4 regions of the Cohnella herbarum genome follow, and region 1 is predicted to be linked to each of the others. Evidence: riboswitches for the same ligand, from Rfam matches in the RefSeq annotation. Region 1 holds a riboswitch; each other region holds the start of a gene.
What was found. Region 1 has a riboswitch for cyclic di-GMP ahead of HH215_RS14910 (PilZ domain-containing protein). Riboswitches for the same ligand answer to the same signal wherever they lie in the genome.
Positions count from the first base shown of each region.

Region 2: it holds a riboswitch for cyclic di-GMP, as region 1 does, so the genes downstream of both, HH215_RS23485 (fibronectin type III domain-containing protein) here and HH215_RS14910 (PilZ domain-containing protein) in region 1, are expected to answer to the same signal.
Region 3: it holds a riboswitch for cyclic di-GMP, as region 1 does, so the genes downstream of both, HH215_RS21430 (flagellar assembly protein A) here and HH215_RS14910 (PilZ domain-containing protein) in region 1, are expected to answer to the same signal.
Region 4: it holds a riboswitch for cyclic di-GMP, as region 1 does, so the genes downstream of both, HH215_RS03540 (transglutaminase-like domain-containing protein) here and HH215_RS14910 (PilZ domain-containing protein) in region 1, are expected to answer to the same signal.

Region 1 is NZ_CP051680.1:3,335,849-3,343,626, forward strand. It holds gene HH215_RS14895 (cupredoxin domain-containing protein) at 160-627, shown strand; gene HH215_RS14900 (dehydrogenase) at 688-999, shown strand; gene HH215_RS14905 (hypothetical protein) at 1,075-1,437, opposite strand; gene HH215_RS14910 (PilZ domain-containing protein) at 1,628-2,335, opposite strand; cyclic di-GMP riboswitch class I at 2,433-2,520, opposite strand; gene HH215_RS14915 (histidine kinase N-terminal 7TM domain-containing diguanylate cyclase) at 2,619-4,274, opposite strand; gene HH215_RS14920 (class I SAM-dependent methyltransferase) at 4,451-5,614, opposite strand; gene HH215_RS14925 (DUF6483 family protein) at 5,615-6,280, opposite strand; gene HH215_RS14930 (alpha/beta fold hydrolase) at 6,282-7,079, opposite strand; gene yyaC (spore protease YyaC) at 7,104-7,619, opposite strand.
Region 2 is NZ_CP051680.1:5,503,828-5,511,605, forward strand. It holds gene HH215_RS23465 (polysaccharide biosynthesis protein) at 1-101, shown strand, start outside; gene yabN (bifunctional methyltransferase/pyrophosphohydrolase YabN) at 211-1,698, shown strand; gene hbs (non-specific DNA-binding protein Hbs) at 1,889-2,161, shown strand; gene HH215_RS23480 (RNA-binding S4 domain-containing protein) at 2,165-2,446, shown strand; cyclic di-GMP riboswitch class I at 2,782-2,880, shown strand; gene HH215_RS23485 (fibronectin type III domain-containing protein) at 2,939-7,069, shown strand; gene HH215_RS23490 (fibronectin type III domain-containing protein) at 7,097-7,778, shown strand, end outside.
Region 3 is NZ_CP051680.1:4,999,103-5,006,880, reverse strand. It holds gene HH215_RS21445 (CAP domain-containing protein) at 84-908, shown strand; gene HH215_RS21440 (LysR family transcriptional regulator) at 999-1,892, opposite strand; gene HH215_RS21435 (branched-chain amino acid aminotransferase) at 2,022-3,089, shown strand; cyclic di-GMP riboswitch class I at 3,247-3,333, shown strand; gene HH215_RS21430 (flagellar assembly protein A) at 3,413-5,251, shown strand; gene HH215_RS21425 (HD-GYP domain-containing protein) at 5,304-6,308, shown strand; gene HH215_RS21420 (carbohydrate ABC transporter permease) at 6,406-7,266, opposite strand; gene HH215_RS21415 (carbohydrate ABC transporter permease) at 7,266-7,778, opposite strand, start outside.
Region 4 is NZ_CP051680.1:862,392-870,169, reverse strand. It holds gene HH215_RS03555 (nucleotide sugar dehydrogenase) at 1-521, opposite strand, end outside; gene HH215_RS03550 (polysaccharide deacetylase family protein) at 543-2,000, opposite strand; gene HH215_RS03545 (class D sortase) at 2,870-3,526, shown strand; gene HH215_RS03540 (transglutaminase-like domain-containing protein) at 3,597-4,412, opposite strand; cyclic di-GMP riboswitch class I at 4,429-4,514, opposite strand; cyclic di-GMP riboswitch class I at 4,550-4,634, opposite strand; gene HH215_RS03535 (collagen binding domain-containing protein) at 4,750-7,778, opposite strand, start outside.

The sequences.
Region 1 (7,778 bases):
TGCTTTCTTTCCCTTAATTACCGTCTCTATTCTAGCATACGGCAACGGTCTCCTTCCAGTTATACGAACCTCTGACAAAATCGTTGCAGGCTTGTCATGACCGGACGGGCCCATGCATAGACTGCGATAGGTGGACAAAGTTGAAGAGGAGAGAGCGGAATGAGCAAAATCGTTATATTAAACCGCAAGAAAATTCAGTTGTACACGGTGATCGCGGCTGTCGTCATCTTGGCCGGCGCATACATCGGTTGGCAGCAATCCAAGCCTGCTTTGGCTCCGATGGGAGATAGCGCGAACGCAAACGCGAACGCCAATGTCATTCAGCTGGTTACGGGCGAGTTTACGGCTACGCTGGATAGCGGCAAGAAGCTCGAAACGTATCTGTTCTATCCCGGTACCGTCGTCGTCCAGAAAGGCGAGCCCGTCGAATTGCGCATTTCCGGTATCAACGGCCAGTCCCATCCGTTCGTCATCGAGGGCTTAAACGTTTCCGGAGAAATCAACAAAGGCAAAACGACGATCGTCCGCTTTACGCCTAAAGAAGCCGGTACTTACTCGATTGTCTGTCAAACCCATGCCGATTCGAAATCGGGCGGCCCCATGGTCGGTTACATCGTCGTGCACTAACGAGTGACCTTCCCTTCATTCCATGCATAGGGTATGGAAAAAGAGGTTGGGTGAAGCCGGATGAAGATGTTCCAGGAGAAGCATTCCTCGCCTCTTCCAAGTCCGCGAACCATTCGCAGGGCATGCGGAAAAGAGCTCTATCGTACGGTGAAACGTTTGAAGCAACACGTCCCCGCCCTTCTTGTTAAGCAGGCAGAAGAGCTTTACGTGAAGCGGGTCATTGGGAATTTGATGTGGATTACGGAGAACCGAAGCAACCGCAAAGCGCTTGCGGATTGGTGGGACGAAGAAGTCAGCGGCGAGATCGCCGAGCTCTGGAACGTCGATCGCGCGAAGCTGATGCAAGCGTTCCGCGATGCGTTCGGCGGCTAAACTACTCGCGAATAAGGGTTGGGCAGCGTATTCCTTCTGCCCAACCCTTATTCCGTTTAATCAACCGCTCTATTATTATCCGATAATAGCGAAAGTTTGCACGCCGGCCGGGATCGTGCGCGTACGGAACAAGACTCCGTTTCTGTTAAATACTCTGAGCGTGAACGCTACGTTCGTAAGCGTACCGATGTTATTGAAGCGAACGACGCCGAACCGATCGAAGTGCGCCGTGGATACGAGAACGTTGCCGCGAGACAGACGCGCGAAAAAGCCGGTCGTATCGAAGGGTACTCCGTTATTTTGCACCCAAACGACGGTCAGACGATGAAAGGTTGGTCGAGTACCCAAGTTTCTTGCACGAAAAGGAGCTTTTGCCCGTTTCACGATTCGAGATTTTTTCGAATCAATTCGCAAGGGTTTGAGACGTTGGACAGCCATAAAATCACTCCTTTGCCACGTTTGATTCAATGTATGTGACAGAGGAGCTTGCCATCACGGACACCCTCCTACCCCTTCGTCCATTTTATGACGAATCCGCGAAAGTTTCGCGGCGTTCTTCGTCACGCGAACGGGATAAAACAAAAACAGGCCTCTCGATGGGCCTGAATCGTTTCGTTTTATTCCAATCTCAACCGTTAAAGTTACGTTTCCTGCTGTGATCTTTACGCGATTGGGCGTTCTTCTGCACCTGTTGCCGTAGAATCAACGCCCTGAGCGGACGAAGCATCTCCGGCTCGAGTACGTGCATCTTAGCCCCGCAGTGCATCCGGTTATCATGCCGTTCCCGACGAACGATCTCCAACTCGCAATTAAATCCGAAGCCGATCTCGATCTTGGCCTTCAAACGCGATTTCGCGGCAAAATGAGGGGAGTCCAATCCGGAAAAGCTGATCCCCGAGATACTTATGTCGTGTATCGTCAGTTCGGCTTCGTTGTTCAAGGGCATTTCTTCTCCCGAATCGCTCACCACGTGCATGATTTGAGCATTACCGCTGATCTCTACCCTTGGATGCTCTCGCCTCTCCTTAAACCGCTTCTGTACGTCCGGCGGCTGAAGCAGAGCAATCGCGCCTTCATACTTGGCGAATACGATCGAAGGCATCGATTGGATACCCGCCGGGGAATACACCGTTAGTTTTACATTCTCCCCTAGCTCGAACTGATCGTATTCCGGGAGCTCGACTTCGAAGAGTTCTCCCTCAAGATGGGTCATAATGCCAGTCGTAACAAAGTTCTTCCCTTCGACGACGGTTCGGCAATGCAGCAGCACGTTTAACGGAAGCAATTCCTTGTCTAACTCGGACATCGAATACTTGTTGTCTCCCGTTTGAGTCATCCCCGCCAAACCACCTTTCTATGACAACTAACTTATAAAAAAAGGCCGCCTCCGATTGGAAGCAGCCTGATTCGCCTTATTCATCCACTAAGGACCCTTCGGCAGCCAGGCTGTCATCGTTCGCGAGAACATTAGACCCTGTGGCTTTGCGTCCTTGCTTTTCAGCAAGTTTGCCTTTATCGTCTTTCGGTATCCGACCCAATGATTAATCTTGGAACGATTGTACCATATTACCTTTAGTCGCGACATAGATTTCTATGAAAATTCGCGTAAAATATTGCGGTTATCGCGCCATGACGACACGGTTTCTTCCTTCGTTCTTCGCTTTGTACAACGCGGAATCCGCGCTGGAAAATACCTCGCGCAAATATTCCTTCGGATCGTCGAACCGGAGGTCCTCGCTCGATTCCGAGAGAACGCCCATGCTAATCGTTACGTGTACCTTCTCCGTGCCGGCATCGACCCAATTGTCCCCGACCGCGAGCATGATTCTCTCCGCCAACAGCTCCGATTGTTCGCGATTCGTATGCGGCAAATAAATCGTAAACTCTTCTCCGCCATACCGAGCCAGAATATCCGTTCTGCGCAGTTTCGTGCGAACGATATCGGCCGTGCTACGAATGACTTCGTCACCGACCAAATGTCCGTATTTATCGTTTATCTGCTTGAAATGATCGATATCGAATAGGAAAATAGCAAACGGAATCTGGTATCTCATATTGAGCAATACTTCATGCTCCAACTGCTGCATCAAGTACCTGCGGTTAAAGCATCCGGTCAACCCGTCCGTGACCGCCATTTGTTCGAGCTTCTGGTTGACCCGGAACAATTCTTCCTGAATCGTGATCAGTTCCAGATTCCGCTCGTGCAGCGCCTCGTTCTTCCGATTCATCTCGACGACAAGCTTCCGCAGCTCCGTGACGTCATGGAACGTAATGATGCGGCCGAGCAACGTTCTTCGATCATCCAACACGGGAGAAATCTGAATGGATACATGCCGTCCCGCGCTTTCTTGCAAGGAAAACTCCATTTGCATTTTCTCGTAAGGATGATGAAGGTAACGATATAAGAACTCGTACGCTTCCCCCTGCGCTTGCAACGGAGCTAGAAACTTCTCCATTTCGAACGTTTCGCCTTTGACCGATTGGACGAACGGAGACGCCCCTTTGTTCACTTCGAGCACTTTGCCGTTCTCGTCCACGACGATGATACCCGTCGTCATATGTTCGAAGATATCCCTCTGAGCCATGCTTAGAATGTCGAACATTCCAAAACGGTAGATCGCGATAACGAAGCACAAGTCGGACAATAGGATACCTAACGCCAGCAATCCCGGAATGACCGGCATCCACTGCGCCAATAACACGTTAACGAGCACGTCCAGAAGCCCGAAGCCCGTTAAGACGAACATGCCGATTAAAGCGGTTGCAAGCTGTCTCCGCTGATTGATGGAACTAACCGTCTTAAGCGTATGGAACATGCTCATCAACGCGGTGAAGAAGTAAGCGAATTGAATCAGCACGAGCAACCAGAACAGCGGCCCGTACATCCGATCCAAATAACTTCCCGATACGGGAGACATGAATTGATAGTTGGGATTCCAAAGAGCGCCGACCACGCAGATAGCCGCCGGCAATATATAGTAGAGTATTCTGCTAACCTTCAACTGGGCGGCTCGTCCGGTAAGAAAAAAGACGAATAGCAGCCAACCCGGCCCGAGCATTCCCATCGCTACGAAGGACATGTTAATGAAGAAGAGCTGGACGTCCGGATAATCCGTCAGCTTTACCGCGAATTGGCCTAGAGGCCATAACATCATAACAAAGTGAAAGGCCAAATATACTTTGTGCGTCTGGGTAATTCTATTAAAAGCGATTACGCCGATAAACAAAATAAATAGCATCACAAAAAGGATAAAATCAGTCCATTGTAAGCCCAAGGCATTCACCTTTTCAGAAAGTGCTATATTTTAAAAATGGATAAGCTTGTTTGATTTTACCATATCCCAGCTTTTATCGACAACCGCTTGGCCTTGAAAACTTACATCTTTAATCAAAATTTACGATAATTAAGGGACTTTTTTACCTTATTTTTGTGACCTTAGACGTATTCACTTCATTGTTTTTCCATAAAAGGTTTAATGCCCATAAAATCCCTAAATTGTGCATACTCCCTTTCGAGCTCCGCGACATCCGTTTTTCCGACTTTTACCGCACGGATGAGAATGTTTTTCGGCGTGTGCTCCAAATCGATGAATTCCAGCAACTGCGTCCTGTAGCCCGCGATTTCAAGCAAATTGGCCCGAACGGCATCCGTCACGAGCGCGGAGAAGCGCTCCTTAAGAAGGCCGTGCTTTAACAGCGGCTTCAAGACGGGTTGCGAGATTTGACGAAACAACTCGTGCTGACAGCAAGGTACGGAGAGAATCACGCTCGCTCCCCATCCAATGGCTTTAAGCAATGCGGCGTCCGTAGCCGTATCGCAAGCATGGAGCGTTACGACCATATCGACGGATGAGTGCCCTTCATAGTCCGAGATATCGCCGACCATGAAGGTCAAGTTGTCCCATTTCAACTCTTCCGCCAGTTTGGAACAAGTCTCGATGACATCCTTCTTGAGATCCAAACCGATAATGCGAACCGGAAGTTCCTCTTTAATCGCCAGCAGATGGTATAACGCGAAGGTCAGATAAGATTTGCCGCACCCGAAGTCCACGATCGTCAACGGTTTGCCGCGAGGCAAGTCGGCTATGACGTCGGACACCATCTCGAGAAAACGATTGATTTGCCTAAACTTATCGTACTTCGCCTTCACGACCCGCCCTTCCGACGTCATAACGCCAAGGGAGATCAAGAACGGGATCCGTTCCCCGTCCTGCAAGACATAGGACTTCGTTCGGTTATGCTCTTGCGGCGCTGCCTCTCTCTTGGTCGTTCTCGAATGAGTAATGAGGGACAGCTCGCCTTTCTTATTCGCTAGAATCTGAACATCGGCCGACGAAGTTTTGAATAGGGCTTGCTTATACTGCTCCATCGTCGTTTGAAGTTGCTCCCGCACCCGATCGGCGGCTACGTTGTCGTGAAACGCTTTGTTGTGCAGATGACGTTCGAATTGATAGAACAGTCCCGTCTTCAGCTTGACCGGACGAACCGTCAGCTTCTTCGGAATCTCCTCGTCCTTGCGCCTCGGCGAACTGAATGAGGCTTGTATGAGAGAGCTTTCGCTCACGATTTCATCTAAAAAAGAGAGCCATTCCCTTGGTTGAGCCTTACCGTTCATTTAAACATTCTCCTTCGTTAGGGCATCCCATTGCCTGCGCCCTTCTTCCATCTCGCTTCTTGGCATTCCGCCCGCCTCGAGCACGGAATCGTCGCGGGAGGAAAGTCTTTCGTAGAAAGCGGCGCCTTCTTCCGCCGTGACTTCCCCCTCTTCCCTAAGCTCATATAACAAATCTTCGGCATCCGTGAACTCGCCGTTCGATTCGTGCCACGGCCATAAAGACGATTTCGTCGTCGTATCGAGTTCGTAAGGGGAAAGCGCCGCCAGCAATTGCGCTATGCGATCGCGAACGTTCCACTCCGCGACTTCGATTTCCATATCGTTCCGGATCAGATACAGGTTCAAGCGCAGCGCTTTCTCGTATCTTGGAAGACTATCGTCCGTTTGCCCAAGATCTTCGAGCAGATCCGCCTCTTGCTGCAGGAACGCCGCAACGACGGCTACCGATTCGGCGTTCGGATTTCCCGTTACCGATAGCATCGATAATAGATCTTGATCCGATAAGCCGATGGCAAGACGGGACCGAAGCCGCAGTTCTTTGCCGAGAAACTCGTCGATCAAATCGAGCGCTTCCTTCTGCTTCTTCTGCTCTTTCAGCCCCATAGCCTTTCCGAGTACAAGTCCCGCTTGGGTGAGCAATCGAATTAAATAATCGCGTTCAAACACTTCAGATCCCCCTATTCCGTTCCAGAAATTCGCCGACATTTGCCGCGAATGCCTGCGGATTCTCCATCATTCCCATATGAGCAACGCCCTCAAGCGTAATCTTCGTCACATTGTCTTTCGACACCGGAAATCTTTTGTCCGGCGGAATCACTTCGTCAAGCTCGCCCGCGAGCAACAGGATAGGAACCTCCAACCGTTCCAGCACATCAACCCGATCTCGCCGGTCTCTCATGCCTAAAGCGCAGCCGGCGGCTCCATCGACGGACGTTCCGTAACCGATGGCTTTCGCTTTCCCGAGTTGTTCGGACAGGTTTGACCGATGTTCGGCCGTAAACAACTTCGGAACGAGACCGTCCACGAAAGGAACGATTCCGTCCTGCCTGATCGCGGATGCCGCTTTAAGCCGATTCTCCTTCGCCTGTTCGGTATCGGGGTATGCCGTCGAGTGCGCTAATCCGATCGTACGCAATCGCTCCGGATACTTCTCCGCGAACGCTAACGCTATGTAACCGCCTAACGAATGTCCGATGAGATCGATTTGCGGTAATTCGAGCTCGTCCATGAGCGCCGCCAAGTCTTCCGCTAATTTCTCCATGGCATATACGCCCTCTCCGGCCGTCGACTCGCCGTGTCCGCGAAGATCCGGAGCGATAACCCTACCGTGGACCGCCAGTAAAGGCAACACTTCGTCCCAATAGCTATGGCTTCCGCAAAAACCATGCAGAACGACGATGGGTCGGCCATTTCCCGCTTCAACGTAAGCTAAGGTCGTACCCGTGGAAAGTTTAATTTTATTCATATCGTACACCCCTTCATATTAGGTTCATGTTCGCCACATCCGACCGATCGCTGCCGAGATTTCGTTAGCCATCCCCATGACGCGATAAAGCGAAGTGGATTGCAAAGTCCAGTAAGGCTTTAAGCTGGTCGCGTTCACGACTCCCGCAATGCTGAACTCCCCTACGGCGCCGAATCCTCTATTAACCGATTGCGCCGGGATTAACGGTCCTTGCCTGACCAGATACGCGCCTATATTTTCGGAACGGCCCAAACAAGCGTCTATCGCAATAATTGTACCCTTTCCTTCCAAGTTAGACACTATCCGAGGAAGGCTATTCGCGTCGCACGGCTCCTTCAACGTTCCTATGACCCTGGTAAAGCCCTGTTCCTCTAACAACGTTCCGACCCACGGCCCTAGACTATCCCCCGTCGAGCGATCGGTACCGATGCACAGGAATGTCACTTCTTCCTTCCTATGTATGGCGGCGATTCGTCCCAAGAAGGCGAACAGCCCTGCCGCATCGACTCGCTCGGCGGATGGCGCAACGCGATCTAACATCCTGTCATCCTCTTTCCCGCTTCGATCGGTTCATTTCTTTCAGGTTACCATTCCGTCCTTCCGAATGCCACTTTATCGCATATCAAACGTTTTTAGCGGCTGTCCGTTATAGTATGGTACAATGAACAATACAATTTACTGTACAATTCACAGCATAAC
Region 2 (7,778 bases), 2.2 Mb from region 1:
TCGCTCCGCAGCAATGGCGAGAGCTGCCGGGACTATCCGGCAGCCGGATCGACAGGTACCTGCTGCGCGTTCACGCCTTTTTCAAATCTACCCCAAAGTAGTTCAGCTTTGCAGTCGTTATGACAATGATCCTGTGAGCGTGTTCACTCTTTTTAACCCTAGTTCAAATTAAACGACATAAAGACGTAACTAGAAAGGATGATCTCTACTATGCCGCCATCCATAACGGTCGTCGGTCTCGGCTCCGGCGGAGAAGACCAGTTAACGTTAGGCACGCTGAAGGCGTTGGAGCAAACTAAGCGCCGCTACGTGCGCACGGCCGACCATCCGGCCGTTACCGATCTGAAACGACGCGATATCACGTTCGAATCCTACGATCGCCTGTACGAGCGACTCGAATCGTTCGAAGAAGTTTACGAGACGATCGCGAGCGAACTGCTTGCAGCTGCCGGAAGCCATGAGAATGAAACTATCCTCTACGCGGTACCCGGCCACCCCATGGTCGCGGAACGAACGGTTCAATTGCTTCGTGAACGCGCGCCCGAGGAGGGGATCGAGCTTCGCCTGTTGGGCGGAGAAAGCTTTCTAGACCAGGCTTTTACGCGTCTAGGCTTCGACCCGATCGAAGGCTTTCAACTTCTGGATGCTTCGGAATTAACGCGCGAGCACCTAAGGCCTCGGTTGCATACCGTTATCGGACAAGTGTATGATTCTTATACCGCTTCCGAAGTCAAACTAATGCTCATGAACGTTTATCCGGACGACCATCCCGTAATCGTGGGACAAGCGTTGGGCGTAGACGGGCAAGAGAACATTGTGCAGATCCCCTTGCATGAACTCGACCGGTTGGAGTCTTACGGTAACCTCATGCTCGTATACATACCCGCTGACTCCGATGATCGGCTTCGCAGGCGCTCATTCGAACGGCTGCACGAGATCGTCTCCATCCTTCGCAGTCCTGAGGGTTGTCCATGGGATCGCGAGCAGACGCATCAATCGATTCGCCGGAATTTTATCGAAGAGACTTTCGAGGCCATAGAGGCGCTTGATCTCGATGATCCGGACGGCATGAAAGAGGAATTCGGCGACGTCGTTCTTCAGGTACTGCTACACAGCCAGATGGAAGAGGAGGCGGGAGCCTTCGACGTATACGATGTATTGGCCGAACTGAACGACAAGCTGATTTTCCGGCATCCGCACGTCTTTGGCGGCGAGAATGCCCAAGATGCGGAAGAGGCGTTGGAGAATTGGGAGCAAATGAAAGCCGAGGAGAAGAAGCGCAAAGGCATTCCGGAGCGTCAATCGATCCTCGACGGTATTCCGAAAGATTTGCCCGCGCTTCCCCGCGCGCATAAGCAACAGAAGAAAGCGTCAAGCGTAGGTTTCGATTGGCCCGATTTGAACGGCGTATTCGACAAAATCGAAGAGGAGCTGCAAGAGCTTCGACATGCCGTTAAAGAGGAGTCCCCGGAGCGTCAGAAGGACGAATTGGGGGATCTGCTATTCGCGGTCGTGAATGCCTCGAGGTTTATCAAAGCCGATCCGGAGGAAGCGCTCGCCGGTACCAATCGCAAATTCGCGAATCGGTTCAAGTACATTGAGGAGCAGTTGCGTATAAAAGGGCGTACTTTTGGGGAGACTGACTTGTTAGAGATGGAAGCATGGTGGCAGGAGGCTAAAACGCACATTTTACCTTAAAAAAACCTAAATTTCGCCGAAATCCCCGTACTTTCTACCTATTTCGAGAAATATTTTTCAAGTTTGGCAGGATTTTTTTAACAAAGGACAGAATAGTATCCTTCGTGCATTAAACAATCAAACGTTTCAAGCGGCAATTGGGCTCGCAGGAACGTAATAAAAGCAACAATCATAGGAGGAATTCCGTACCATGAACAAAACAGACCTGATCAACAACATCGCAGAAAAAAGCGGCTTGACGAAGAAAGACGTAGAATCCGTATTGAATGGCTTCCTTGGCGAAGTAACTGACGCTCTTGCTAGCGGAGACAAAGTTCAATTGATCGGCTTCGGCACGTTCGAAACTCGTAGCCGTTCCGGTCGCGTAGGCCGCAACCCGCAAACGGGTAACTCCATCACGATTCCAGCTTCCAAAGTACCTGCTTTCAAAGCGGGTAACAAATTGAAAGACGCCGTTAAGTAATTCATGCGTCTTGATAAGTTTCTGAAGGTGTCGCGGCTCATTAAGCGCCGCACCGTCGCGAAGGACGTGTCCGATCAAGGACGCGTCCTTCTCAACGGTAAAGAGGCAAAACCGAGCACCGTCGTCAAAATCGGGGATGTGCTGGACATCCAATTCGGTCAGCGTACGTTAACCGTGAGGATCGAACGTCTGACGGAATCCAACCGAAAAGAAGACATCTTGGGACTCTACACCGTGCTTAAGGAAGAAGCCCGCAAGCGGGAGGAAGACCCTCTCGGTCTTTAACGCTTTTCTGCGAATGATATAGAACGCGAGGGAGTCAGCCATTTGGCTGGCTTTTTTGGCGTGCAGGAATAGCCCAATCTCCTCCCGATCACCTATAGTTGGCAAAGTGGCTGCCACCTACCATCGTTTTCCGAGTGTCCTCATAACTACTTCAAACCTCTCAAATATGAAATGATAAACAAGCCCTACATTTTCTCTCTTTATTTACGTCTTAAGTCTCAAAATATGAAAAAATTAGTAGAATAAAAAAGGAAATGCGTGTAAAATGTCAAAGTATTACAGGGTAATTCTTCCTATTCTGAATGCATAAAGAAACCTTTAAGTACTGCCAAGTGAATTGAAAAAGGCAAACCTGCTCGAAAGACAGGGACGCAAAGCCACGGGCCTAAAGCGCCGGTCGAATGACCGATCGCTATGGTAGCCGGGTTGCCTGCTCTCATGGCTTTTTTTTGTTTGTATCGCCTATTTTTTCAGTAGAGGGAGAAATGAAGCATGAAGAGTCGATTAGTATCCATGTTAGTTAAGATTTTATGTTTAGTCCTGCTTGCGCAGATCATCGTTCCGGAAATTTGGAATTCTTATACCCATGCAGCGCCCGCAGCGCCCGATATCAGCATTCAGTTCAAGTCGCCGGAAGCGCCTGCGACGGAAGCGTACATACCGGATTACGGGGAGACTTACGGAGAACGGAACGGATATACATACGGATGGAATTTCGATCATACTTCTTATTCGGTCAGCGAAGCCGTCTATGGTTCTTCGTTGCTGGATTCAGCCATCAATATGCAGGCCGGGGGGCAATGGGAAATTGCGCTGTCGGCCGGTACCTACGAGGTCGAAATCAGTGTAGGCAATGCCGTATACGGCAGCACCAATACGCTTCAGGTTGAGAATGTCGTGTTCTGGGATCACTTCGCTCTTCCGGCTGGCGGACACGACAAGGTGAAGAAGCGTATTCAATTGAACGACGGCAGATTAACAATGAAGGGTGATCCGGTTAGCCCTTCTGCCTTCATCCACTCGATAGCGATCACGAAGATCGTTCCGGCTAACCGTCCGACTTTTTCGCCTTATATCGGGTTGCCTGCGGAGCAAAATAAGGTGCCCGGAGACAAGATTATTTTGTCCGGATCGCAGAGCAATGAACACAATGCCATTCCGTCCGTCAGGGTGAAAGAGCTGGGTCAAGCTATCGATAAGTATATGAACGAACAAATATCGGTAATGGAACAACGCATCGCATCGATGGGGCAACAAGCCGAATCTTGCGGTGGCTGCAATTCAAGCAATCTGGAATCGGCGATTTTAAGAAGTCCGAATGAATATGTGGTGATGAAGGCGGGGCATCTGAATCTGGATGCTTCCGCAACGTTCGGCTCGCCGTCCAAGCCGGTATTTCTTATCTTGGACGGTTTGAATACGAACCGGAATTTAACGCTTACCGTATATGGGACTCTGGCGGTTAAGGGAAATTTGAATGCGAACACCAATTTGACGCTGAACGTGAATGCGCCAGATCATCCGGCAGCAACCGGAAAAGGGGATTTGTGGGTTGGCGGCACGATTCATTTGAACAATGATTCTGTCGCGCGGGTGTCAGGCGACTTTGTAACTGGAAGCCTAATCTATAACAATGGCCAATTGAACGTACAGGCCGATCGGCTTCTTGTTGCCGGCCAAATGCACATCAATACCAAGGTAGATATGACCATCTCGCAAGAAATGCTCGTCGGCAGTTTGGTGTCGAATAACCAAATGGGGACTATCAGCGTCAGCAGCGGAGATGTATTCATTCGCGACGATATTCACGTTAATAATCATTTGAGCATTCAAACCGGAGGCGTCGTCGCGATCGGCGGCAGCATCACTGCGAATCAGAAGCCGATTATCGTTACCGGTATTGGGGCGAGCGGCCAAACGAAATTGCATTACAGGATTAACGGGTTGCTAGCGGAGTATTATACCGAAGCGGATCTAACCGGCGATCTGTTCACCGTGGTGGACGAGAACGTAAACGTGAGCAACAAACTGCCAATTGCCAAGGCCGGTCTTAACGACGGTAATATGTCGGTGAGATGGACGGGACAGATTACCCCCTATTTCACCGAGACGTACGAATTCGAAGCGGACGTTCGCGGCGGGGTGAAGTTGTGGGTGAACGGCGTGCTTCTTATCGACAAATGGGAGAAAACGGGTAACGGCAAGTATTCCGGTTCGCTTGCTCTCGAAGCCGGAGTCGATTATGACATCAGGCTCGAGTACGCCAATCGAGGGGGGCAGCCTTTAGCCAAATTGAATTGGGCTAGCGCGTCCGGCGCGAAGGAGATCGTGCCGCAAAGTCAATTGTGGCCGTTTGCAATGCCGATTCTTACGGCGACCGCGACGGAGAACGACGTGAATGTCGTGTGGACGACGGCTTTCAATGCGAACGGTTACGAGTTAGAGGTGGATGGGATCATACAATCTTTCGGCAACCAATCCGCCTTTACGCACGCTCCGCTGGAACCGGGCACTCTGCATAAGTATAGAGTCAGAGCGATCGACGGCGATATTAAGGGCAACTGGTCGGCGCTGCAGGATGTGTGGACGTTACCGGAAGTGCCCAACAATATACGGCTTCAGTCGACAAGCAATTCCGTAACGCTGACATGGGATGACGTGGTAGGGGCAGCCGGATATGATATTGAAACCTACAACACGATTATCGATAACGGTAATGTTACGACGTATACCGAACTTAATTTGAATCCGAACATTCAGCGTACGTTCAGGATTCGGGCGCATAATGCCAGCGGTCCCGGAAAGTGGAGCGCCATCGTGGTAAAGTCGACTATGCCCGGGGCGACAGGCGCATTGTATACCGTAGCGACGGATACTTCCATCGCAGTGAGCTGGGATGCGGTTTCCGGAGCGGATAGTTACGATATTGAAGTCGACGGCACGATCGTTGGCGGCCTTGCAGCCTTGCAGTATTTGCATGAGAACTTGCAGCCGAACACAATTCATACTTACCGCGTTCGTTCCAATAATACCGAAGGATCGAGCGGATGGAGCCAACCCGTCCAAGCAGTTACGCTTCCGTCCGTTCCGCACCATCTGCGCGCAACGACCGTTGCCGGCGATCATATCACGCTTGAATGGGACGAAGTAACGGATGCTACTTCCTATGATCTTGAGGTTGACGGAGTTGCCGTCGATGTTGGGACAAGCGTGAAATACGACCATTCGGGATTGGAAGCCAACACGGAACATACATACAGAGTCCGGGCGAGACACGATTCCGTCGTCGGCAGTTGGAGCGAGGCGATTACGCATACGACATTGTCCGGCGTACCTGTAAACTTGCATACGGTATCGACTAGCAATGAGATTACGCTCACTTGGGATCCGGTGGTCGGTTCGATAGGCTATGAGGTTGAAGCGGACGGCAAAGTTGTTCCGAACGGTCTGAGCACGACCTACGTGCATACCGGGTTGAAGCCGTTCACGGAGCATACTTATCGCGTGCGTGCGATCAGCAAAGCGGGTGCTGGTCCATGGAGCGAGCTCCTGTCCGAAACAACCGGGTTGGATATACCGTTGTTGACTGCCCTAGCCCTATCGAAAACTTCGATTGCCCTCTCTTGGACGGCCGTACCGGGTTCGACGACCTATGAGCTTATGGTAGACGGCGAGGTCATCGACGTCGGAAACGTGACAACGTATTTGCATGACGGGCTGCTTCCGTATTCCTGGCATGCTTATCGGGTCAGGGCTAAGAGCGGCTCCATTCCAGGTCCTTGGAGCGCCGCGTTGACGAAGGCTACGCAGTTAGGTACGCCAGTAATAACGAGACTATTCGCGACGAGCTCGGAAATCACTGTGGAATGGGACGACGTACCGGGTGCAACCGGTTATGAAATAGAGGCGGACACGGTCGTCGTGGATGTGGGTACAGCAACGTCGTACATTCATCGCAATTTGCTGCCCAACACTGTCCATACGTACCGGGTGCGCGCCAAGAGCGGCAACGATGTCGGCGATTGGAGCGAGTGGAGCAAGCTTAGCACTCAGGCTACGCCTCCTGTAACGCCTACGCGCTTTAGAGCGATTGCAAATACGCATTACATCGAGCTTCAATGGGACGCATCGCCGGGAAGCTTTAACTACGATCTCGAAGTTGACGGTCGGATCATCACCGGGATAGCTGGGACAAGCTTTGTCCATCGGGATCTTGTTCCGAATACGATGCACGTCTATCGAGTTAGAGCTTCGAATACGAGCGGTTCAAGCCCGTGGTCGAACAAAATCAAACCCCGTACCATTCCCGAGCTGACGGTTGACGTTGGGCAAGGCTCCACGTTTAACTTCGTTATCGTAGCTCCTAGCATAGCGGGCCTGACGGAACGGACTATTACGGTGACTTATAATCCTGAAGAACTGGATATTCAGGATTTGAGCGTGGCTACGCCCGAGATTGAATTGGCGGCCGGGCCGATCAGGGGCACGAATATGAGCGTTAGTGAAATCGCGAACGGGAGAATCGTCTTCCGGATCTCGAACGCCGTGAGGACGACAGTAAATATTATTCGTTTTACGGCGAATTCCAATGAATCTTCAAAAATCACATACTACGTCGAATAGCGGATCACTACCAGGAGGGGATTTTGATTGTCGTATCAAAAGGTGCTGCCAGTATTGCTTATATCCTTTTTTCTTATTATTCCATTAAATGGAAAATCGAGTTATGCATCTGAACAAACCGCTAATATGACGGCAGCAATAGCTGCCGGGTCGGCCGAACTTGAAGAAAAGACGAGTAGACAGGAGTTGGTTGAAAAGCGCACGGCCAATACGAAGCAATATCTGCTGGGGGACGGCACGCAGCAGACGGTTATTACCTTAGAGCCGCAGCATTATGTAGATCAGAATGGACAATGGCAGGATATCGTGCCGGCATTAATCGACGAAGCGGAAATTCAAGATATGAACGCGCCGATGTCAAGAGAAGTCGTAAGCGAAGTCAAACAAATTAGTAAGAAGAACAAGGAACTGAAACGGCTAAAAGTGATCAATCAGGACGATACCTCATACAAAGCCCTGCAGGTTCCATTCGATATTTCATTGCCTATGTACTTTCATAAAGGCTACAGCATTAAGAAAGAGCAGGATCAACTATACTTCAAGCCAGTCGGAGCGTCCAACAAAGCAAAGGCAAAACGGACAGACAAGCAGACATTGATTTATGAAGATGTATGGGCATCGACAGATGTGACGTTACAGTTGCTCGGCGAGGGAGTGAAGGAAACATTTATCCTTAAAGATAAAAATGCGCCATTAACCTTTTCATTCG
Region 3 (7,778 bases), 1.7 Mb from region 1:
GTCGGGATTGTTAGTTGTGTTTTTTTCGAGGAAAAGGGGGAAATTAAGAAAAATCAAGATGAATCAAGTTAGGGGGGCATTTAATGAAACGAATAATCATGGTACTTAGCGTAATCTTACTGTTGGCGGGATGCGGGTCTTACAATCGGCAAGCCACTCCGATAAAAATGCACTCCCAGCAATCCCAATCGTTGCCGCAAATGAACATCAGCTCGGTGGATACGAACCTTCCGGTCAACAAGCATAACGTTCAGGGCAACGAGTCCATCACGGATATCGCCAATCGGTACCATGTAGATCTTGACGAGTTGTTGCGTCTCAATCCGGGCTTGCGGGATCAACTCGGCGGCAATCCGAACTCGGACGTTAGCCAGAATCCGAACGGAAGCGCGAATCCTAACGGAAGCGCAAGTCCGGTTGCAAGCGCGAATCCAAACGGCAATCAAACTCAGGTGCCAAAAGATAACCTGGATAAGCCGCTGCCTAAGGATGAAACGGTAACGCTTCCCGCCAATGAGAGCATGGACGGTTATGAGAAACAAGTGTTGGCGCTGACCAATCAGGAAAGACAGAAGGCAGGGCTATCGGCTTGCGCGGGGGACGATTCTAATCTTAATCGTTCGGCGAGAGCCAAATCCCAGGACATGGCCGCTAATAACTATTTTTCGCATGAATCTCCAACGTATGGCGACCCTTTCGCGATGATGAGAAATTTCGGCGTGCAGTACCAATCGGCAGGGGAGAATATCGCCATGGGCCAGCCGACTCCGGAAGAGGTCGTGAAAGCGTGGATGAATTCGGAGGGACACCGGAAGAACATTCTGAACGGTTCCTTCACTCACTTGGGAGTCGGATACATCGTTCAGAACGGCAAAGCTTACTGGACCCAACAGTTTATTGGCAAATAACAAACACGAAGAAGGGTTGTCCGCCGGGCAGCCCTTTCTCTTGAACATTCGGAATGTACATAAATTTGTTATTCAAGCCGCGTTAACTTGCTAAGGATGGACGAACATGTCCATAAAATGCCGGGCGGTCTTCGAGAGATGACGATCCCGTAGCCAGACGATCCCGACTTCGCTATGGAATTCCGCGTTCGCGATGGCGACTTGCTTAATATGGGGGGACGCGAAGGAATTCATGACGGACTTAGGCAATATGGCGACACCGATGCCCGAGGCGACAAGAGAGACGGTGATCGCCGCGCTTGAGCATTCGCTGATGATACGGGGCTCCAAGCCATGCTGCTTGAATTCATGGAATACGCGGTTGTGCATCCCCGTCGTTCGTTCGGTCTTAAGCGTCAGGAAAGGAAAAACGGCCAACTGTTGCAGGGTCATCGTGTGCTGATCGTCGCTATCGCACCATTCGCTCGGGAGCAAAGCAACGAAAGGATCCGAAGGGAGAGGCAAGATGGAGTAATGCTGCGATTGGAAATCCGATTGGAAAGGCAGGCGGGTGACGATGAGCTCAAGATCGCGATTTTCCAGCAACTCGCCTAACAGGAAGTGATCTCCCTCTTGGATCTTGAAAGTGACTTGAGGATACAACTCCGTGAATTGCCGTATGACCGGGGGCAATAAGGAGACGCAAGAGACGACGGCGCCGATCGAGAGGACGCCTTGCACGCCTTCTCCAAGCTCTTGAACGTAAGTGATCGTCTCGTCGAATTGGCTCAGCAACGCGATAGCCCTCTGGCGTAGAAGCTCTCCCGCCTGAGTTAGCTGCAATTGCTTGCCGTTGCGATCGAATAACACGACGCCTAGCTCTTGCTCCATCTGCTTAAGCTGCCGGCTTAACGGGGGTTGCTCCATGTTCAGCAGCTTCGCCGCGCGCGTAATTTGTCCTTCGTTCGCGATGGCCAGGAAGTAACGCAACTGCCTCATATCCATCGTTTCGTCACTCCTTTTCGATGCATACCCTAAAGGTATGGATAACCGACAAAACAGATATTATCAATATACTTAATGCTCTGCTATCATTCAACTATAAGCTAAAATAGGTAAGGAGAAGATGTACTAATGGGCCTCAAGATCTCGGTGGAGCGCACGACAGCTCCCAAGCAAAAACCGGAAATATCGCAACTCGGATTCGGAAAGCATTTCACGGATCATATGTTTATTATGGAATACGATGCGGGTAAGGGGTGGCACGATCCTCGAATCGTTCCGTATCAGCCGATCTCGTTAGATCCGGCGGCCAAGGTGTTCCATTATGGACAAACCGTATTCGAAGGAATGAAAGCGTATAAAACGCCGGAAGGACCGGTTCTGATGTTCCGTCCCTTCAAGAACCTGCAACGGCTTAATCGCTCCAATGCCCGTCTGAGCATGCCTTCTCTCGACGAAGATTTGGTGATGGAGGCGTTGAAGCAACTGATCAAAGCGGACGAGGATTGGATTCCTTCCGAGCAAGGAACATCGCTGTATATTCGTCCTTTCGTCATCTCGACGCAAGCGACCCTGGGCGTAGCGCCGTCCGAGAAATATTATTTTATGATCATTTTGTCGCCGGTCGGTTCTTATTACGAAGAAGGAATCAATCCGGTCAGCATATACGTGGAGTCGGAATACGTCCGCGCCGTTACCGGCGGCGTTGGCAATGCCAAGACCGGCGGGAATTACGCGGCAGGGCTTAAGGCGCAGCAAGAGGCTACCGAGAAAGGGTATTCGCAAGTGCTGTGGCTGGACGGCGTTCATCGGAAATACATCGAGGAAGTCGGCAGTATGAACGTATTCTTTAAAGTCGGGGGCAAGGTGATTACGCCGGCTCTCAACGGGAGTATATTGGATGGCGTAACCCGGGATTCGGTCATTCAAGTACTCAAGCACTGGAACATTGAAGTCGAGGAGAAAACGATCTCCATTGACGAGTTGGTCGAAGCTTATCGGAACGGCACGTTGGAGGAAGCTTTCGGAACCGGCACGGCTGCCGTCATTTCGCCGATCGGAGAGCTGAATTGGCAGGGCGATAAGCTGACGTTAAACGGAGGTCGAACCGGGCCCCTCTCTTCGAGAGTGTACGACTTTATGACCGGCATGCAGAGGGGAACGATCGAAGATCCGTTCGGCTGGATCGTGAAGCTGTAGTCCCGTTTATTCGCGGGTAATGGCGGTAAAATGACATTTATCGATAAACTTCTTGATATCGGTGAGTCTATAGTCTTATAATTAAGTCGGAGCGACTACGTATAAAGCCACGGTTCTCACATAAATAATCGATTTTGTTAGACATCAAAGAGACGCATACACGAAAAGGCAAACCTTTTGAAAGAAAGGGACGCAAAGCTATGGGCCTAAGGAACCGAAGTTCTAGGGTCGCCAAGCTACCGAATGGGGCGTTAGGCATCTTCCATTCGGAGGGTGTCTTTTTTTATGGGTCCCAGAAGCTTGCACTTCGAGAGGTGTAGATTTTGAAGAAGCAAATTACTGAATCAGAATTGCGCACACTGATTCATCAACTGAACATCGATCGCGACGAAGATTTGCCGGAGGGGGAACCCGCCGACCCGCCTCATAAGCAGGACGGTTCGATTCGAATTCGCAATCAGCAGATTTCGGTTCAGAACCCGACGGGGGGCGGCGAATACGCCGTCATCTATCCGATGAGTCCGGTCAAGCTCTACGTCAACGAGGAGGAAGTGCACGGGGAATCTCCGGTGAAGGCCACCGATCGGATTACCTGGAAGGTCGAGGAACGATCTTTGTTTGAGATTACGATAAGCGAAGATAAGTTATTTGCTTATTTGCAAGTGCATGCAAGAGAGCGGTATGCGACCACGCTCGTGGACGAGGCTCCCGCTCGGCGGGTTATCGTGCGGGCGCAGGATGACAACAATCTCGTCCTGAAAACGCTACAACTGGCGGACGTCGTGTCCAAGCTCGAAGCGATGTCGGTTAAAGCCAGAATCGAATTCGCCGCTATTCAGCAGGAGTTGCTGGAACCGACGTATCAACCGATCGTCGTAGCCGCCGGCAAGAAGCCGGTGGAGGGCCAGGATGCGAAACTCGAAATCTACTTCCCCCAACAGGTGACGAGCGAGTTCTTCGAAGTCGAGGGCTCGATCGATTATCGCAATCATCTGCGGATTCCGACCGTTCAGAACGGCGAAGTCATGGCGCGGAAAATTCCGATGAAGGAAGGTTCGGCCGGTTACGACGTGCTTGGTAATCTGACGCTGCCTACTCCGCCGAAGGACATCTTTATTATGGGGAAGGCGAACGTAGAAGTATCGCCCGACGGAGTCGTCATCGCCCAAGCTCAAGGAAGGCCGAGAGTTACCGGAGGCAAAATCAAAACCTTCGACGTATCGACCGCCTACGTCATTTCCGGCAACGTAGACATCGCGACCGGGAATATCGTTTTCTCCGGCGACGTTGTCGTCTCCGGCGACGTGACGGACAATATGATTATCGAATCGCTCGGCAATGTTTATGTGTACGGCAACGTTTATAATTCAACGATTACCGCTACCGGGAGCATCAACGTCAGGGGTAACGTCATTGCCAGCAAGCTTTACTCGGGTTATTTCGGAGTGCTGTTCAACCGTCTCTATCAAACGTCGAAGCTGCTATGCGACTATATCGAGAAGCTGCTGACTGCTTCCAAGATGCTAGAGCAAGCGTTGGAAGCCAAGAGGGAGAGCGTGCGTTACGGCCAGATCGTTCAACTTCTCCTGGAAACGAAAATGAAAGAGGTCGTTCCGTTAATTAGAGAACTCAACGTGGTTATCTCCAACATTCAGCACATCAAGCAGGCGGAGTACGGGAAGTTAAAGGAATTGTCGGCTATTTTCTCGGAACCTATCAAGCTGATCGAATCGGCCACTTACGAATACGTGCAAAGCTTTCTCGCCTTGCTGCAGGATACTCATAACGAAGTGGCGAGAATGCAGGAAGAGAACGTGGAAATCAGCATTAGCCAAAGCCAGAACAGCGAGTTGAAGTCGAACGGGGATATCGTGATTCATCGAGACGGCGTGTTACTGTGCGAGTTGTTCTCCGCCAGGAACATCGTGTTCCATTCGAATCACTCCATCTGCCGAGGCTCTCGGCTCGAAGCCGGAGACAGCATTCTGGCGAAGATCATCGGCGGTCAGACCGGGGCGATCTCTATCCTGAAGGCCAAGCGTAAAGTTCAGGTTCAGAAAATGTACTCGGGCAGAGTGTGTATCGGAAAGTACTGCAAGGATATTTTCGAGCCCATCGATCAGGTTACTTTCGATATTCAAACGCTGAAGAAGGATGGATAGCGGACTTAGAAAACAAAATCTCGTATAACGAAAAGCGTTTGGTGGGGTGAACATGCCGCTTGAGGAACAGAGAGTGTACGTAGGAATGCGAGTTAACAAAAACATTTATAACAACCAGGGCACTCTGATCGTCCCGATCATGCGGGTTTTGACGGATAAGGAGATTGAATTGCTGATTCGGCAAGGGGTTACGTTGTCCGAACAGGATGTCGAGCCTGCACCGCTTGTTCATCTCATTGAATCCACGATTCGGGAAGTGCGGGAACTGTTTGCTTTCGCCAATCGGGCGGACCGGATTCCCTACGAGGATATACAGGACAAGATCATTCCCATCATCCTGTTCATGAGCAATCATCCGAATCTGAATCAGATTCTATTCTATCTGGAGGTTCACGACGAGTATGTATACCGCCATAGCATCGCGGTGGCCTTGCTGTCTAAGCTGATCGGCAAGGCACGAGGCTTTAACGACGAACAAGCGCTGGAGCTGATGACGGCGGGTTTCCTCCACGACATCGGAAAATCCCGAATTCCCGGGGCGATTCTGAACAAGCCGGGGAGACTGACGGAGGAAGAGTTCGCTATCGTGAAGGAGCATACGCTGCACGGGTTCGAGATTTTGAAAAATTCGACGGGGTTGCCCGAGCGCCACGCTTACGTGGCGCTTCAGCATCATGAGCGCGAAGACGGGAGCGGTTATCCGTTCGGTCTCAAGGCGGATCAGATTGACCCGTACAGCAAGATCGTCGCCGTAGCCGACGTGTTCCATGCCATGGTGTCGAAGCGGGTATACAAAGATCCGTTGCCGCTCTATCGGGTGTTGATGGAATTGTCGGACAACGTTTACGGGACGCTTGAGCCGGCCAGCACCTTAAGCTTCCTCAAGAGAATCATGGACATGTTGATCGGCAACGCGGTGGAGTTGTCGGACGGGAGAGAAGGGAAAATCGTCATGGTAAGCGCCCAAGACCCCGTCCGCCCGATCGTGGAGGTTGCAGGCGAATACATCGATCTCAGCAAGCGTCAGGATTTGAATTTGGATAAGATCGTTTTCTGAATACCTCGGAGATCCCGGGGATTGAAGGTAAACAAACAGGTCGCGTCAGGGAGTAAGTTCTCCCTTTGGACGCGACCTGTTTTCGTTTTCCTGCCAATTAACCTTTTACCGCGCCGGCAACGACGCCTTTCACGATGAACTTCTGCAGGAAGATGAACACGATGATGGATGGCAGCACGGCCATGACCATCGCGGTCATCGCATATTGCCAATCGGACGTATATTGGCCGACGAACGTATAAGCGGCAAGCGTCAGCGTCTTCGTGGACGGCGAGCCGTTGACCATGAGGAGCGGGAGCAGGAAGTCGTTCCAGATCCACATGACGTCGATAATGATGATCGTCGTCGTAACGGGCTTCAGCAACGGGAAGATGACGCTAAAGAACAAGCGGAAGCCCGATGCTCCGTCGATCGTTGCGCTCTCGTCGATCTCCTTCGGAATGCCCTTCACGAAGCCATGATAGATAAATACGGCCAGCGGAGCGCCGAAGCCCCAGTACAGTAAGCCAAGACCCCAAGTGCTGTTATTGAGATGAATGTCTTGGGCCAGTCGAAGCACGGTTAACATGATCGATTGGAAAGGAATCAACATCGGCATGATGCAGACGACGTACAACACGGCGCTAAAGCGGCTTTTCGTTCTGGACAGCTTGTAAGCTGCGATTGAAGAAACCAGGATGATCCCGACCAGTCCGACGACCGTAATGACCGTATTGTTAAGGAATAGCCGCGGATAGTTAATGAACGACCAGACGTAAGAGTAATTTTCGAACGCCAGCTGTTTCGGAAGAGCGACCACGTCGCTCATCACTTCGCCGAAGCTCTTGAGCGAGTTGTTAATCGCCAAGAACAAAGGATATAGGAACACTAAAGAGAGAAGCACCATGAAGATTTCCAGTGCGATGCGCCCCGCTCTATTGCGCCCGGTTCTTTTGCGTCCTGCGCTAATCGTTTTCATTAGGCGTCAATCTCCCTTCTCTTGAAGAGCGACAGTTGGATCAAGGTAACGATCAGAACGGCAACGAACAGGATAAGCGCTTTGGCCGTACCGTATCCGAACATATTGTTCTGGAAAGTGTCCCTGTAAATATCGTAAGCGATACTGTAAGTCGTTCCGCCGGGGCCGCCGCCCGTTAGGGAAAGGATCACGTCGAATACCTTGATGGAGTTCGTCAACGCCATGAATACGGAAATCGTAATCGACGGCGCGAGCAACGGCAACGTGATGCTGATGAACCTGCGGAATGGACCGGCACCGTCGACGGTAGCCGCTTCCTTGAGATCTTCCGGCACGGATTGCAAGCCGGCAATATAGATCACTAAGTAGAAACCGATGGACTGCCAGACGGAGACGGCTACGATGGAGACGAAAGCGAGTCCGGGCTCCCCTAGCCAGCTGAGCTTAAAGATTCCCCATCCCGTACTGGCTCCGAGCGACTCGAAACCTTGCATGAAAATAAATTTCCAGAT
Region 4 (7,778 bases), 2.5 Mb from region 1:
TTCACGATGTTTTCCAGCCGGCGCACTTTATCTCCCGGATTAATCCGTTCGGGTGAATAGCCGATCTTGAAATCCTTCCCGCAACGCATACCCGATTCGGCTTCCAGAATGGGGACGCACACTTCCTCCGTCACTCCCGGATAAACGGTCGATTCGAAGACGACAATGGCATCCTTGCGAAGCTTCCGGCCAACGAGCCGGCTCGCGCTCTCGACGTACTGCAGGTCCGGGATGTTCCCGCTCTGGATCGGCGTCGGTACGGCGATAATAAAAAAGCTCGCACGTTCCAACTCGGACTCGTCATACGTAAAAATCGCCGTGCTATTTCTGATTGCCGCATTCCCTACGTCGCCTGTCGCATCAATTCCGTTCCGATAGCCTTCGATTTTCTTCTCGCTCAAGTCGAAACCGATGACATTCACCCGCTTAGCGAAGGCGATCGTAAGCGGCAGACCGACATAGCCTAGTCCGATGACCGCGATCGACTGCATTCTGTCGACGATCTCCTCATACACTCCCATGTTAATCTCTCCCATTTCCCTCTATTCCTTCAATCCGATCATTTCCGCCATCTTAACGAATTTATAACCTTTTTTCTTCAAACGTTCGATCACCGTCGGTAATGCTTCAATCGTATGAGTGTCATCGAGCATGTGAAGCAAAATAACGCTCCCGTTTTCGGTTTTCTCCATGATTATGTTCACGATATCTTCCGCGCTTATGTTCTTGTCCCAGTCGAAAGTCGTTACGTCATACAGCGCGATATCGGGATATCCGGTCGCGGAAATGATTTTCGCGGACTTATCGTCGATCTCGCCCGTCGGAGGACGAAACAGCATCGTCGGCTTCTGCTGGATCGCTTCCGTGATCACTTGATAGGCTTTAACCACGTCCTCCTGCAATTGCTCCGGCGTAAGATTCGTTACGACAGGATGGTCATACGAGTGATTGGCCACTTCATGGCCTTCCTCGATCATCGCCCGCGCCAAGTTCGGATTGGCTTCCAATCCTTTTGCGCGAATGAAGAACGTGGCTTTGACATCATGTTCAGCCAAAATATCCAATATTTTCGTAATCGTATAGTCAGTTCCCCAGTCGTCGAAAGTCAATGTGATCATTTTTTCATCGGTCACCGCATCGTAAATCAAGTTGTATTTCGCATTCTGGTAATCCGGATTCATTTTTACGACATCGTATCCTTCGATTTGGTCCAGCGGCTTCCTTACGCCGCCTTGGGCGATCAAGTCGCTCAATGGGATAAAATCATATCCGACGTCCATTGCGGCTTTGGCGATGACCGGTATTTCCTTGAGCAACTCACCATTATCCTCCGTATCGAGCGTAATAATGCCGCCACGGGTAATATACTTCCTAATGTACAACTCTTTCTCTATATTGTTCTCACCTTGCCAATTACGCAGGAACAAGCTGTACACGACTACGGCTTCCATCCCGGCATGAGCCGCAGCAAGCCGAATGTCATCCGTATAATCGCCCGATCGCGTTCTGACATATTTAGTCGAAATTCCAGTTTCTTTCTTGATGATTTCGTTGCTTAATTGGATTTCTTTATAGATTTGCTCGTAGCTCAGCTTCGTCATATCCAGGCGGTTAAGTGTATTGTTCTCGATCTCGTGTCCTCTCGACACGATGGACTTCGCGATGTCCGGCTCTTCCGCGACCCGCATTCCCGGAACGAAAAACGTAGCCTTGATACCGTATTTGTCCAGTTCGTCCAGCAAACGTCCCATCGTATCGCTGTCTGCCATTCCGTTAAAGGTGAGGGACAATTTCTTCTTTGCCGTGTAAACGAAAGGATAAACTTTGCTCATCGGTCCGTCATACCGGACGATACGAACTTCCTTCGTCTCCGTTACATTCTTTCCGTCCCCATCGGCGCCACCGAGAAGACCGCAAGCGGTAAACATGGTCATGGCCAGAGAGAGTGCGACAATCTTCATTCCCATTTTTCGAAAAATAGGCTTTTTTGGTTTTTCCATAACTAGGAACTCCTTCTGCTGCTATTATTACAAGTCACTATATTGAATGGTTCCTTAGACCCATTAATGAAAACTTAACATCCAACAAAATAACCATTTTCACATTTTATCAAGGTGATCTGAACATTTTCTAAACATTTTCACCGTAAATCGATATTTTTCGCGAATTCCGCGATCCAGTTGTTAGTTTTCGGCTTGATCTGGACTGGATGAATAACGACAAACATCTCAGCCTTGGGGATATGGTGTGCCGAATTCAACAAAGTACTTCGTGCAAATCATAGTCTATGCGTACCAGTAAGCCATGGAGAAAAAGCCGCTATTCGACACCCTTAAGCATCTAAAGATACCAGCCTAATTCGCTGTTGCCTTATTTCTGCTATAGGATGCTGTCCATGAACTATTGAATTGACTTGTCTTTGGGATAGGCAAATATTGATCTTCGGTTGCTTCTTCACCTTTTCCTGCGGTAGCGACAATCCTTTCCTCGTTTCAGCTTATAACCCAGAAACTCGGATCCCCATTTGATGTGGGTTCTCTTATTTTTATCCGGGTGAAGCGTCAGTCCGAGCGACTCAAGTATCGTTCTTGCATCTCATATCGCCTTTGCAGCTTACGCCTGAGTCTTGCAGAAAACCACTCAATCGTCGGCAAAACGCGTCAGACGATATCCTTTGCCCGTCATCTCATGATCGAACTGATTCAGGTAGGTGTTACTGTCCTTTAGGGATGAATTATATTCCAATCGAAGCGCTCCACGGCGATCTTGTCCAGTTTTTGTTCAGTTGTATATAATAAAATTTTAAGTTGAACGTTTCTCTAATAGAGGTTTATGTGATAATTTGTTATTAACATTCAGGAGGATCGCCGTGAAAATTGTTCCTTATCTATTGATCGCTGCGGGAATAGTCCTGTTCGTATTTCCTGTGGCTCGAGAGTACATAAACGAACGTGAGCAGCAACAACTCGTGCGAGAGTTGGAACGCAGTATCGCGCCTGCCGATTCGAAACCCTCCATCGATTCGGAAAACGCTCGGCTCACTGAATTGCTCCAATCCGGCCTTGAAGGCGCAACGGAGGAAGAAAGTGAACGTCCGACTATCGAGGAACCCTTGCAGACTCTGGACGATAAAACGATCGCCATCATCGAGATCGACAAGATCGATTTGAAATTGCCTGTTCTTGAAGGAGCGACGACGAAAAACATGAAGGTCGGAGCGGCTCATATGACGGAAACGGCGCAGCTCGGCGAAATCGGCAACGCGGCAGTCGCCGCTCATCGCGCCCACACGAAGGGACGCCTCTTCAACCGGCTTGACGAAATAGAGATCGGAGACATGATCGACATACGGATGCGGGATGGCAAAGTCATGTACCGCGTGACTGAGATTAAAATCGTCGAACCGACCGATCTATCCGTACTGAATGGCAACCAGAGCGACGCTATGCTAACGTTGATTACATGCGATCCGCTGGTCAATCCTACTCATCGTCTAATTGTGCACGCGATCAAGTCGGAAGAGTAAACTTGCAATCGCGACAAAAAAACCAGCCAGGATCAAAATCGATCCTGGCTGGTTTTATAAATTCAAGGATTTAATAAAATTTAACGGGCGTATAGTCGTTGGCTTTCTTATCGAACGTAACCTTCTTCGTCCCTTTGCTCAGCCCGGCATCAACGGTCGTATCGACGACGACCCATTTGCCGTTCAGGTATACTTCGTTCCAAGCATGATACTCATCCACCCACTTCGTCGTCCCCATTGCCAGCTTGGCGGGGATGCCCACGCTTCGCAGCATGGAGGCATACAGCGTTGCGTATCCATAGCAGATCGCTTTGCCCGAAGTTAACGTTCCGTCGATATCCGGAACGTAATCCGAAGTGACCGTACGGGCAAGCGCTTTGTCGTAACTCACATTTTTCACTATGTAATCGTAAATCGCTTTGGCCTTTTCCTCGTCCGTTGCCGCGCCCTTAGTTAGCTCCTTCGCTTTATCCGAAGCCTTGTCCGCTGTGAGCCAATCGATGTTTTGAACGGAATTCAGGAAGACGTCCGGGGCATTCGTCACGGCTAGTCGAATTTTTTCCGCAAGATTCACCCGATAGGATTTGCCCGCCACGTTCTCCAGTACGGCAACCTCGTATTCCCCGTCTCCCATTTGAAGCGGAAGCCAAACCGTTTGTCCGTCTTTGGAGGTATTCAACGTATAAATATAATTAGAGCTGCCCTTCGATACTTTCGCTTTCGTCACAACGTTCGTCTTGCTGGCAAGACGAATCCCGACCATCCCTTTGTCCACTTCGGAAGTATCCAATGTGACGGCATTCTCTCCCGAATTCGCGAAAGCAACCGCGGGAATGGTTACGAACAGAACGAGAGCTGCCAATAATAATCTTGTTGTTCTCAACATAGAAGATAGAACTCCTTTCGGTAGCTGGCTGCCATCCTCCAAGAAAGGGAAGGCCCTCTAGCTTTGCGTCCCTGCCTTTCAGCAGGTTTGCCGTTATCGTGAAGATTCTTCTTAATAAAACAAAAAAAGCCGAGTCTTTCGGTAGCTGGCTGCCATCCTCCGAGAAGGGAAGGCCCTCTAGCTTTGCGTCGCTGCCTTTCGACAGGTTTGCCGTTATCGAGCTTGCTTTACTACTAGAATTGTAACAAATAATCGTTGGAAAGACAAGGAAAAACCTGCCGGATTCCGACAGGTTTAGTCTTTTTCTCTCTATTTTCTATTCTCTATTTTCTATTTTCTATTCTCTCTTGATACGGAATATTCTCTTGCGGTTTAATAGGACAACTCCCATTGCGACAAGAGCAAGTCCCGCGAGCTGGAGCGGCAACGAGCTGCTCTCCCCCGTTTTCGGAAGCGTTTTGCCCGGCGCTTTGCCGTCAGGGTCTACGCCGCCTCGAGGCACGTCGTCCACGTCGATGTCGACGAGGATTTCTTCTTCGTTGCCGTCTTTGTCGGTTACGATGATGGTAAAGGAATCTTTGCCTTTATAGTCTTTATCGGGCGTATACTTCCATTTTCCATCCGGCGTAACTTTGACGGTTCCGTGCTTCGGTTTCTCGCCGACTTCGACTTTGCCGCCTTTCGGAACGTCGACATCGCCTTTCACCGGCTTTTCGTTCGTTGTTTTTTCCTCGATCTTAGGAGGATGAACAGGTTTCTCAGGATCTATCGTCGGCACCGGAGTTGGTGTCGGCTCTGGGCTTGTCGTAGGTCCCGAAGTCGGAGTCGGTGTCGGCTCTGGACTTGGCGTTGGTTTCGGAGTTGGCGTCGGTGTCGGTTCAGGTGTCCAAACTCCTCCTGAGCTCTGTCTCTCGTTTGTTTTTTCAACCAATACCGCCGTCGTCTGGGTCTTAGTGATCTCGAAAGCTACCGGCGTTTGATCCAAGCGATAATCGTAAGGAGCTTGAATTTCTACCAGTTGATACTTGTTAGGCGGTAGATCTTTCAAGATCAACTGTCCGTTGACGTCGGTCGTAAGCTTGGCAACGTCAATGCCCGGAACGACCTCGTAAATCGGGTTGCCTTGAAGATCAAGCAACAACGTCTCGGCTCTTAGTTCAAATACGGCTCCGCTAAGCACGAGACTTTTATTTGAATTGAACTTTGTTAACTGGACCGAACGATCGTTTTCTTTGTTTTCAATGATTAACGGCGTCGTCGGCTGATGGATGGAAACTTTGGTTTCTGGTACTTCAATAACAAAACCATCCGCCTTCGTCTCTACTAACGTATATAAGCCGTATGCCAAATTCTCAAACTCCAACGTGCCGTTTACATCGGTCGTGCCCGTGTCGACGACAACGTTCGCGGCATTGCGAAGCTCGAAGTCTATGCCTTTCAACAGATCGGAATGATCTTTGGCGTTAACTTTAGTAATGACAAGCGATGCACCGGAACCCAATGTATTCGGTTGAGTAAGAGCTACAATCTGCGTCTGATTCGCAACTATCGGAACCGAGATCGGCGTTGGATCCAACTTGTAGAACAACGGCGCCGCGATTTCAACCAAAGTATAATTTCCGGCCGCCATATCTCCGTATGCGATTCTTCCGTCGTTGTCCGTTGTAAGCGTAGCGATGAGTGCATTGCCGGAATCGCGTAATTCAAAGACTGCGTCTTTCAACTTTTTCGATGGATCAACCGAATCTACCTTAACGAGCTCGAATCCTTGACGAATGATTTTATTCGTAATGTTGAAAGGTGCACCTTTGAAGTCAATTATTTTTCCTGCGGCATAATCAGGATCAAGGATATACCCGCTCGGAGCCGATATCTCTTTGAGCTTGTAAGGAAAACCATCCGTATCATGAAGTTTGTATTTTCTGGAAGTGGAAGCTTCACCATTCGCATCCGTAATCAGCGTTTCTAAGAGAGTTAAACCCGTAGCATTCCAGAGCTCAAACTTAACTCCCGGAAGCGGTCGGTTAAGATCATCCACTTTGATAATCTTTAACTTATCTCTTCCGTTTGATGCACCTCCGCCGGCTCCAGCCAAGGAAACTAAAATCCCTTGTTGATTTCCTTGTCCGACTACCGAAACCGACTGTCCTTGATATTTAAGGTCGTTGGTAAGCCTTTCCCCGCTGTTGGCGTTAATGTAAGAGTCATACTCGAGAATATAAGCGGTTTTCACGTCGTTCTTAAATGTCAGCGTAAACGTGTTCCCTGTCACTGCTAGCGTATAATCGCTTGCAGCTACCGGATTTCCCTTAGGAATATTGCCGGAATTATCCGCAGGCAAATTCGTTTCGTACAGCTTTAAAGTATCCGTCAGCAGGAATTGATTATCAGTAGTTGCCGATAAGGTATCCGTTAAAACGGAACCAGCGGCAATATAAGACTGACTCGGGTTGATGGTTACTTTCCATTTGGCGATATCGGTATTTCCGACTTGGCTGCCCGACTTTTGAACGTATTGCCCGCCGTGTTTAGGCGTTACTGTTGCCGACATTTTGAATAAAATCGGACCCCCGACTCCGTTTTGCATTTTCGCATCATTGGAATAGTTGCCTGCTATCGGAGAGTTGTCGCCTAAGCTTGTTTTATACTGAATCTGATAAGCCGAGTTAATAGGACCAAGATCCAAAACAAAGCTCTGATTGATAGCGTCCAAAGTAAATTTACCATTAGGAATCGAGACCGAAAGACCCTCTGTTATCGAGTTATTGCCTGGATTTAGCGTTAAGTGCTTAACCTCTAGAGAGCCGTCGACGAATTTCTGATTTCCGGTATACTTGTCGCTAATGATCGCCGGATTAACGGTATGCAAATTGTAGTTCACGTAGATCGTCCAAGTGATCGTTTTATCTTTGGCGCTGTATTCGCCCTTTTTAAACCCGTTCTCAAGCGTAAAGTTTTGCGGCGTTACCGTAGCGGACTTCGTAATCGGAGTTTGCGCTACATTGTTCTCTTTCCAGTTTATCGTCGCCGTATTCTTGTATTTATCTTCAAGCGGCTTACCTGCCTTAGGATCGAACAATGTCGTAAAGGTAATAACCTGTTTCGTGCTTATCGATTTACCGGGTTTCAAACTAATCTTAAAGCCGGTTTTGTAATCCGGATCCGCAGCGAGCAAGAAATCGGTGGACGCGATATCTACTCCGTTAATCTTTACGGTAGCAGGCAGTAATTCCATATGCATATCCAAGTAATTGTCTGCAATGACAATGTCGGTCATCGTCTTCAAGTCTTGGTTGACTGTAATCTCCCATTCGATCGTTTTAGCCTGGAAGTTTTCTTTACTGACTTTTTTATCGAAAATGACTT